3 regions of the Paenibacillus sp. F4 genome follow, and region 2 is predicted to be linked to each of the others. Evidence: riboswitches for the same ligand, from Rfam matches in the RefSeq annotation. Region 2 holds a riboswitch; each other region holds the start of a gene.
The links. A riboswitch is a leader RNA that binds a small molecule or an ion and turns the genes downstream of it on or off. The one in region 2 is predicted to bind glycine.

Region 1 (3,268 bases), on a different contig from region 2:
CAGTCGGCGTCTGGGCCAAGCCGCCTTTGGCGGTCTCGCGGTGCTTCGACGGCATCGCACTGCCGACTTCAAGCATCACGTCAATGACTTCGTCAGACGGAATAGCGCTGCGCACACCCGCCAAAGCCATGTCCGCTGCGGCAAGTGCAGTCACGGCTCCCAGCCCGTTGCGCACAATGCACGGAATCTCCACGAGTCCGGCGACGGGGTCGCAAATGAGGCCGAGCGTGTTCTTAAGAGCGAGACCCACGGCGTGAACAGCCTGTTCAGGCGTACCACCGCGCAACTCGACCATAGCACCAGCGGCCATCCCGATAGCTGAGCCAATCTCAGCCTGACAGCCTCCCTCCGCGCCAGAAATGAAGGAGTTGTTGGCGATCACGTAGCCAATGGCTCCAGCGGCGAATAGGCCGTGCACCATATGCTCATCATCCCAGCCGAACCGCTCCTGCGCACTGATGAATACACCAGGGATAACCCCACATGAACCTGCGGTGGGCGTGGCGACAATGCGACCCATGGACGCATTAACCTCCGACACGGAGAGGGCATAAGCCATAGCGAGCGCGGAGGCATCGCCGGAGCAGGTTTCCCCTGCCCGCAGATACTCGGCTAGGCGCTTGCCGTCACCGCCCGTCAATCCACTGCGGGATACGGTGTCTTGCGTCTGACCGCGATGAACGGCTTCCTTCATCACTTCATAATAATCAGACATTTGGCGGAAGATTTCTTCCTCAGGTGTATTCGTCTCTTGTACCTGCTCTTGAATCATCAGGCGGCCAATCGTGGTGGATTCTTCAGCGCATAAAGCGCTGATCTCATGCAGATGGCTAAACCGCATCGGATTCAGCTCCTTTTTTCAAATTAATCATTTTAATTTCGTACATATGAGGCAAGGACCGCAGCTTTGTGATCAATTCAGCCGTAGCAGGACTGTCCGTTTCGATGGCGGTGAGTGCTTCACCATCCCGGCCTTTGCGATCCACGTGCATATAGGCAATGTTAATGTCAGCCGCGCCGAGCGCTGAAGTCACCGCGCCCAATGTACCGGGCTTATCTGAGTGAAGAAGCACCAGCGTAGGCAGCTCCCCGGTCAGGTTGACTCGGAATTCGTTGAGTTGCTGGACATGGATGCTCCCGCCGCCGATGGAGGAGCCCAGCAGTGTGCGCTGATCCTCGCCCTTCCACAGCTCGAAACGGACGGTGTTCGGATGAGGAGCGGGTAGCCCGCTGACGGCGAATTCCACGGTCATCCCGGCTTGCTCTGCCCATTGCTCGGCATCCGGAATTCGGTGATCGTCTGTATCGTAATTGAGCAGCCCTGCGATGAGCGCTAGGTCTGTACCGTGTCCTTTGTACGTGTCGGCAAAGGAGCCGTACAGTGTCATGCGGGCACGGTCAGGCTGCGCCCCGAGCCAGTGCCGGGCAACGCGTGCGAGCCGCACCGCGCCTGCGGTGTGTGAACTGGAAGGTCCGGTCATGGCCGGGCCGATAATGGAAAATACATCTTTGAAACGCATGGTGTGGCCCCCTGTATGTTCTATACCATAGTATATGGTATTGCCGCGTCTTTGCGCGTATAGACGGTTCCTAATGCTGACGTACAATGTGAGCACAAAAAAGGACAGGATAAGGAAGTTTCCCTTATCTCTGTCCTCGTTACCTGAGAGTTTCGTGCGGTGTCCTTACCGCCTTACCCCTTGGGTGGCTTGCGCTCTCTCCAGAGTTGCGTCAGATGACGATACATGGACCTGAGAGATTATCCGCCAGCCGGGTGCTGGCGTCTTGCTCCTTCGGTGCCGCCAGAGTGTAGGCTCTCTGGACAGACTCTCCCGTCATCTTCATTCGCGTATACCGTTCTACATGTCTTTCTTAGGGTAATGTATGCCGTGCTCGGTGTCAATCACAGGGTTCAATTTTTACATAAACGAGGATTTTGCAAAAACCCAATAAGCGACTTCCAATGAACAATATATAGATCGAAATGGCCTAGTTCGTCTAGATATTGCGCTTTGGAGCGACTGGAATCGAATTTTGCAAAATCCTGAAACAGGTGCGTTTCCAATAAAAAAGATTAAAATTTACATAATTATGGATGAAATCAGGAAGGAATTAGAAGATTGGCGGCTAATCTGATAAAGGACAAGTACATTTATGGAAAACATAGGAGGGATATTGACGTATGGTAAAAGGCTTGCGGTTCACAGGTTCACGCTTAAAAGGGATGCTGCATCTAGCAGCAATCGTATCACTGCTGATCGGGATCTTCGTTCCATTCGGTCAGGTCAAGGCAGAGGGAGCATTGACAGTAGCCGAAGCACTTCAGCGCCAAAGCAGTGGAGATACGGTGACGGTGGAAGGTTACATCGTCGGACATGCTACCGGATCGAAAACGGCTAACTTTTCTTCTCCGTTCGCGAATGATTTTAACGTACTGATTGCCGATCAGGCAAATGAACGTAATACGTCTAATCTATTGGATGTACAGCTGACTTCAGCGTACAGAGGGCAATATGGGCTATCAGGCCATCCTGAGCTGATCGGCAGCAAAATTCGTGTGACGGGTACACTCGGCGCCTACAATAATTTTGGCGGAGTAAAAAGCCCAAGCGCTGTTGAACTGGTGAGCGGAAGCGAGCCGGGGGAACCAGGTGAACCTGGCAACCCGGGTCAACCCGGTACTACACTGCCGGATGGAAAAGGCAAAAAGGTGCTGTTCGATAATACGCACGCACAGACCGCTGGTGCAGCAGATTGGGTCATTGAAGGCGCCTTCTCCGACTTTGCCAATGGACTGCGTAATGTAGGCTTTACGGTAGACCAATTGAATCGTCCCATTCCTTTTACTTATGGAGAGCAGGCCATAACATATGACAAGTTGCGCCAATATGATGTGTTCATTATTGGTGAAGCGAATGTTGCCTTTAAGGCATCCGAGCAGGCTGCCCTACTGCAATACGTGAATAACGGGGGAAGCGTATTCTTCATCTCCGATCATTATAATGCGGACCGTAACAAAAACCGTTGGGATTCCTCCGAAGTTATGAATGGCTACCGTCGTGGAGCCTATACTAATCCAGCCAAAGGCATGACGGCAGAAGAAGCTGCATCACCGGCGATGCAAGGATTAACAAGCTCCGATTGGCTGGCGACCAACTTTGGCGTTCGTTTCCGTTATAATGCGCTTGGTGACGTGAATGCTACCGACATTGTAGCCGCAGATCAATCTTTCGGCATTACCAAGGGTGTGCGCTCGATTGCGATGCAT
Region 2 (3,268 bases):
TCGGGGACTGGGCTTCGCATACGATTGAACATGCATTATCCGCTGTATATGATATTCCTCATGCTGGCGGTCTGGCGATCCTGTTCCCCAACTGGATGAGACATACGGTGGATCAGGATGCTGCACGCATGAAGCGGCTGATGCTCAGTATGTTTGATTTAGATACCACTGGTAAAACGGATAAGGAAATTGCTTTGGAGGGGATTGATCGCCTGAGTGCATTCTGGACAAGTCTCGGTGCCCCTTCCACCCTGGCCGATTACAATATTAATGATGAGCAATTGGAAAAAGTCGCAATCATTGCAGCCCGTGAAATGGAATACGGAGGCTTTGGTAATTATAAAAAGCTGAATCAAGAAGATATTTTAGCTATTTTACGTGCATCGTTATAACATTTAAAAGGGAGTGTCCTCAAGCCTATGGTGGCTGAGGGCACTCCCTTTTGGAATTTATGAATTAACCGTTTGTCCCTTTTCTTCTACTTGAATAGCTGCCCCTACACTGGCACCTGCAAGAATGCCCTTTTTCTTACTAGAATTCAGAGAATCCATATAGGTTCGGGTTTCTGCAACTACAATTCCTGATAAGCCGAGCAGTGCAATCAGGTTCGGGAAAGCCATCATTGCGTTAAAGATATCTGCCAGCAACCAAATCGCATCCAGTTTAATGAACGCGCCCCCGGCAACCAGTACGATGAACAGATAACGGTATGGCTTAATCCACTTAACCCCAAGCAAGTATTCAACACAGCGTTCCCCGTAGTAGTTCCAGCCAAGCATAGTGGTGAAGGCGAACATAATCAGAATGATTGTGAGCAGTTCTGCCCCCAGCGGGAATGCGCTGGAAAATGCCTGCTGAGTCATCAGGCCCGCATCGGTAGGCCCGCTCCACACACCGCTAACCAGTAGCGTCAACCCGGTCATCACACAAATAACCATCGTATCAATAAACACGCCTGTCATGGAAATTAGCCCTTGCTCCGCAGGCCATTTGGTTTTGGCAGCTGCAGCTGCAATCGGTGCGCTCCCCAATCCGGCCTCATTGGCAAAAATACCTCTGGCTACCCCACTACGCATGGCCAGCATAATCGTAGCTCCGGCAAATCCGCCCGTTGCAGATGTAGTTGAAAATGCCGAATGGAGCACCAGCGCAATTGCGGCAGGAAGTTGGTCAGCAAACCGAATCAGTACGATGAGACAGATCAGTACGTACAAGCCTGTTTTAAAAGGAACGACCTTCGTCGATACCTTGGCAATGCTTTTGAGTCCTCCAATAGTAACCAGTCCTGTAAGGACCGCAATAATCAGTGCCGTTACAATAGGCGGAACGCCAAAACTGTTTTCAGTCGAAGATACAATCGCTTTGACCTGCGGAAACGTTCCAATCCCGAACAACGCTACCAGCATGCCCGAAAAAGCAAACAGCATCGCCAGCGGTTTAAAACGGCGTCCAAGACCTTTCTCAATATAATACATCGGGCCGCCGGAAAATTGTCCATTCCGATCTTTCACCCGGTATTTTACCGCAAGTACACCTTCCGCATATTTCGTCGCCATCCCAAAAAAGGCTGCAACAACCATCCAGAACAAGGCACCCGGCCCGCCCAGCTTAATGGCTGTCGCTACGCCGACAATACTTCCTGTGCCAACTGTAGCCGCCAACGCTGTACTCAAAGCCGCAAAACTACTTACATCCCCGCTGCCTTCATTCGGGGCCTTACCGATCAGCTTGATCGCCAGGGGCAGGCGGAATACCTGCAGCATCTTCAAACGTATGGTCAGCCACAACCCCGTTCCCATGACAAGAATGATGAGAGGCGCCCCCCATATCCAGCTACTAATCGCTTCTAACACATGTACCAAATTCATTTCAACCCGCTCCTCCAGCATATTAGAAAACAAAAAAGAGTCAAATCCGCTGATTCGACTCCTGGAGAGGTTAAAGGCACGAAAAAATACAACCATCTTGTGCAGGTTTTCTGCCACTAATAGCTCATAAAAAAGCCTAGGGCATTCCCTGTCACAGGTTATTCGCGTCTCTGTCCTTTTGCCTGAGAGTTTAAGCAGATGTTCTCTGCGGTGCACCTTCGGCGCCCAATTAAGGGTCTCTCCAGAGTTCTGTCCGTTTACGGTCCCCGCTTGTTGCTGTAATCAGCCTAAGCACCTGAGAGTTTTGCCCCTTCGGTCGGAACTTTCGTTCCATCTCCCGCAAACATCAACCAGACATATGAAATTTTTATTCATTATACAGAAAACTTTCAGCTTATTACAAGTGAAAAGTTTGTGAAGCCCTCTGAAATATTATTATTGTGTCTATCGAAAAAGCGGGTACAGCAGATTGCATCCTTAGGATGTCCTCTGCTATACCCGCCCGAGACAATATGGAATTACAATTCTTCACCATTGGTTGCTATCACATTTTTATACCAGTTAAATGAGTCCTTTTTGGAGCGTTTGAGCGTTCCGTTACCGTCATCATCCAGATCAACGTAAATAAATCCGTAGCGCTTGGACATTTCGGAAGTAGACATGCTCACAAGGTCGATAGGACCCCAGCTGGTGTAGCCAAGCAGATCAACACCGTCGGCAATCGCTTCCTTCATTTGAACAATATGCTGACGCAAGTAATCAATACGATATGTGTCATGCACAGAACCGTCTTCTTCTACCTTATCATAAGCACCCAAGCCATTTTCCACGATGAACAGCGGCTTTTGGTAGCGGTCATATAACGTGTTCAGCGTAACACGCAGACCGATCGGATCAATTTGCCATCCCCAGTCAGAGGACTGTAAATATGGATTTTTCACGCCGCCAATCAGGTTTCCTGCTGCTTTCTCACCTTCTGGACCTGCAGATACGGTCAAGGTCATATAGTAGCTGAATGAGATAAAATCAACCGTATTATTTTTCAATATTTCGGCATCGCCTGGTTCTGTGTGTATTACAACATTATTTTCTTCAAAATAACGATTCATGTAGTTGGAATATTCCCCACGGGCATGCACATCCGTAAAGAACAGGTTCATCTGATTTTCATGCTGGGCTTTCAGTATATCCTCTGGGTTACACGTATGTGGATAGCTTTCCATACGTGCCAGCATACAGCCGATCTGAGCGCCCGGGATGATCTCATGTCCCCGTTTGGTCGCCAGTGCACTAGCTACAAATTGATGATGCAATGCTTGATATATCGCTTGTTGTTTGTTTTCTACACGGTCAATAACCACACCGCCACCGGTGAACGGACTCATGGTCATTACATTGAT
Region 3 (3,268 bases), on a different contig from region 2:
ATACGGCCGCCGCTAACGCATCAGCATCCGTTACGCCGTCCGAACAGCCGATCTCCACGATGTCCAAATCCAATCCGCGTGCATAGGCTGCCAATACCTGACGTGCCTCTGGATGGACGGACCTCGATACGATAAGCTGTTTACGGCGGGTAGCTGCGGCGGACAGTGAGCCCGCTTCCGCCAGTGCAGTCGCTCCGTCGTACATGCTGGCATTAGCTACAGCCATGCCCGTCAATTCGCAAATATACGACTGAAATTCGAAAATGGCTTGTAGCTCGCCTTGGCTTACTTCCGGCTGATAGGGGGTGTAGGCTGTATAGAATTCCGAGCGTGAAGTGATGTGCTGGATGACGGACGGAATATGATGATCATAAATTCCTGCGCCAAGGAAGCTGGCATGTGTGTCTGTATTGGCGTTGTGTCTGGCCAGCTCGGCCAAGTGGCGGGTCAAGGCTTTCTCATCGAGTCGAGAAGAAAGAGGGAGTTCCCCTTGATATCGAATGGCCTCTGGAATGTCACTGAACAAATCATCAATGGATGATACACCGACCACACGCAGCATTTCGGTTTGATCCTGCTCAGTCATAGGGAGATAACGATGCTGCTTCATAGGTTCTGGCTCCTTTCGAAAAGCAAAATTTTAAATCGTAAATTAGCTAATAAAAAAGTGTGAGATGAGAAACCCGGAAGTTCATATCTGACATGTTTGCTTTATTGAAATGAAGAGAGTTTAAGATCAGCGCGGGCGTTTATAAAAGGGTGTTGCCACCACCTCGGCACGCAGGCGTTTGCCACGAATCTCAACCTCCAGCGGTGTGGAGAGGACGCTAAAACGACTGTCCACCAAGGCGAGGCCCAGATTACGCTTCAAGGTGGGCGACTGAGTTCCCGTTGTGACCTCACCGATGCGTTGTCCTTCTGCGAATACCGGATAATGGGCGCGTGGGATACCGCGATCAATCATTTCCAGCCCGATCAATTTGCGAGGAATCCCTTGATCTTTCTGACGTTGCAGTGCTTCTCTACCGATAAAATCTCCTTTATTCAGCTTGACGAAGTACCCTAGACCGGCTTCAAGTGGTGAAATCGTGGCAGATAACTCCTGTCCGTACAGCGGCAACCGTGCCTCAAAGCGTAGGGTATCCCGAGCACCAAGTCCAGCGGGAATCAGCCCATACGACTCACCGAAACGAAGCAAACTCTCCCATACGGCTGGTGCTTCCGCGGCAGGTACGTAAAATTCAAAACCGTCTTCGCCCGTATATCCGGTTCGTGAGACGAGAGCTTTTGCTCCGAACAATGGCACGTCCTCATGGAAGCGGAAAGATGCCAGATTCGTAATGTCCGTATCTGCCACGGCTGCGGCAATTCGTACTGCTTCTGGTCCTTGCAACGCCAGCAATGCTATCGCATCAGACACATTCTCCATGTGAACGGATGCAGGCATATGGCGAATGAGCCAATCCCAATCCTTATCGATGTTAGAGGCGTTCACTACGAGCATGTAGCGTTCTGGTCCTTTGCAGTAAACAAGTAGGTCGTCTACTACACCTCCATCGGGGTAACACAGGAGTGAATATTGTGCCTGACCTGCTTCCAACTGGCTGACATCATTCGTGGTCACCCTTTGCAGAAAAGCTTCGGCCTCTTTGCCTTCAACCAAAAACTCGCCCATATGCGATACATCGAATAAACCCGCACGTTGGCGGACGGCCTCATGCTCCTTTTGAATGCCGCTAAACTGAACGGGGAGCTCCCAGCCGCCAAAGTCAATACAACGAACCCCAGACTGCGTCCCGTAGGACGAATATAGCGGTGTTCTTCGCAAATTAGTCATTTTTCCACTCCTATCCGGTGTGATCGGCTAAACAAAAAAGACAGGCCGAAAAAAACGTATAGACAGCAGTCTATACTCTTTTTTCAGCTCTGTCCTTGATACCAGAAAGTTACCCCGGTATGTACCGGGTTTCCTCTTGGGTGATCCGCTCCAATAGCGAATGCTCTCCAGAGATGCGTCCGGCAGAGGTCCTTTTGCCTGAGAGATTCACCTGCAAATGCAGGCTTACTCCTTCGGCGCTACCTTCGGGATCTGCGGTATATTACCTGGCTGTGCAGATAACAACTTGATCCGATTCGCGTGCACAACTGTCTCACAAGCGGCAACAGCTATGCGAATCTTTTTGGCAGTCTCTCCCTCTGCGTTCATCCGCGTTTGCAGTTGTCGGGGTGTTTCCCAAAGTATTTGCTATAATCCATTAATACGCAAATTCATTCAAAATGTCAATAAAAATGTCATCGAAAACAATAGAAAAAACATTTAATATATAAATAAGGATATGTAAGCGTTTGTTATAAGCTATCATATTTTTATATAGTACGCTATATGAGGTGATATGAAGTATTTTTGTTAGTATTATTGACATGAGTGTTCTTGTTGTCATAATCTTAACCTGTCTAATACAGGTGAGCAAAAGCGATTTTATTCATATGGAAGTGAGGGGAACAGGATGGGTGAAGTGAAGCAGCAACTTTGGTATACAAACGAACATGAGTGGGTTCAGCGTACAGAGAATGGGACGGTGCGGGTTGGTATTACGGACTTTGCACAGCATCAACTGGGTGATATTGTTTTTGTAGAATTACCTGAGGTGGGAGTAACGATTGAGCAGGGAGCGGAGATCGGTACGATTGAATCGGTGAAGACGGTATCCGACCTTTTTGCTCCGGTGACGGGAAACGTATTAAAGGTGAATGAAGCGCTGGAAAGTACGCCTGAACTAGTAAATGAATCTCCCTATGAAAAAGGTTGGATGATCGAAGTAGAGATGGGCAAAGATGTGGAGGAAACATTGGGCAAGCTACTGTCTGCGGATCAGTATGAGAAGTTGATTTCGGAGTAATAATGGGGCAATACAGCATGAAAAAAGAGCGTGTTATTCTGAATTTTTTATATTGATTTTCAATTGAATAAGAGCATCGTTAGTTCGCTCGTTTTTTGTATAAAATAGTCGCTATGATCTGCCATAGCGGCTATTTTTTTGTTGTCATTTTGGAAGCGTAATTACGTGTTTTACTCTGGCACAGAAGGTGGTTCCCTATAAGTTTGTGCAGATTTAAATTCCTGTTTTTTCGACTAATTTCTATAGCTACAGGTCATATTAAGAAGAATTATGCAGGTATAATACCATCCCGGATAATTTAAATTTAAATGTTGTCATCAACGTTCATGACGAAAGTACGTTTTCATTTCGTTGATGAAGATAGCGCT

Region 1: another riboswitch for glycine. It lies ahead of sdaAB (L-serine ammonia-lyase, iron-sulfur-dependent subunit beta); the one in region 2 lies ahead of C1T21_RS24715 (alanine/glycine:cation symporter family protein).
Region 3: another riboswitch for glycine. It lies ahead of gcvT (glycine cleavage system aminomethyltransferase GcvT); the one in region 2 lies ahead of C1T21_RS24715 (alanine/glycine:cation symporter family protein).

The regions. Positions count from the first base shown of each region.
Region 1 is NZ_POVS01000003.1:15,175-18,442, forward strand. It holds gene sdaAA (L-serine ammonia-lyase, iron-sulfur-dependent, subunit alpha) at 1-841, opposite strand, end outside; gene sdaAB (L-serine ammonia-lyase, iron-sulfur-dependent subunit beta) at 831-1,520, opposite strand; glycine riboswitch at 1,730-1,845, opposite strand; gene C1T21_RS00110 (DUF6359 domain-containing protein) at 2,183-3,268, shown strand, end outside.
Region 2 is NZ_POVS01000020.1:288,298-291,565, reverse strand. It holds gene C1T21_RS24720 (iron-containing alcohol dehydrogenase) at 1-392, shown strand, start outside; gene C1T21_RS24715 (alanine/glycine:cation symporter family protein) at 450-1,868, opposite strand; glycine riboswitch at 2,029-2,123, opposite strand; glycine riboswitch at 2,142-2,218, opposite strand; gene C1T21_RS24710 (glycoside hydrolase family 1 protein) at 2,387-3,268, opposite strand, start outside.
Region 3 is NZ_POVS01000017.1:85,971-89,238, forward strand. It holds gene gcvPA (aminomethyl-transferring glycine dehydrogenase subunit GcvPA) at 1-610, opposite strand, end outside; gene gcvT (glycine cleavage system aminomethyltransferase GcvT) at 737-1,837, opposite strand; glycine riboswitch at 2,014-2,113, opposite strand; gene gcvH (glycine cleavage system protein GcvH) at 2,508-2,900, shown strand.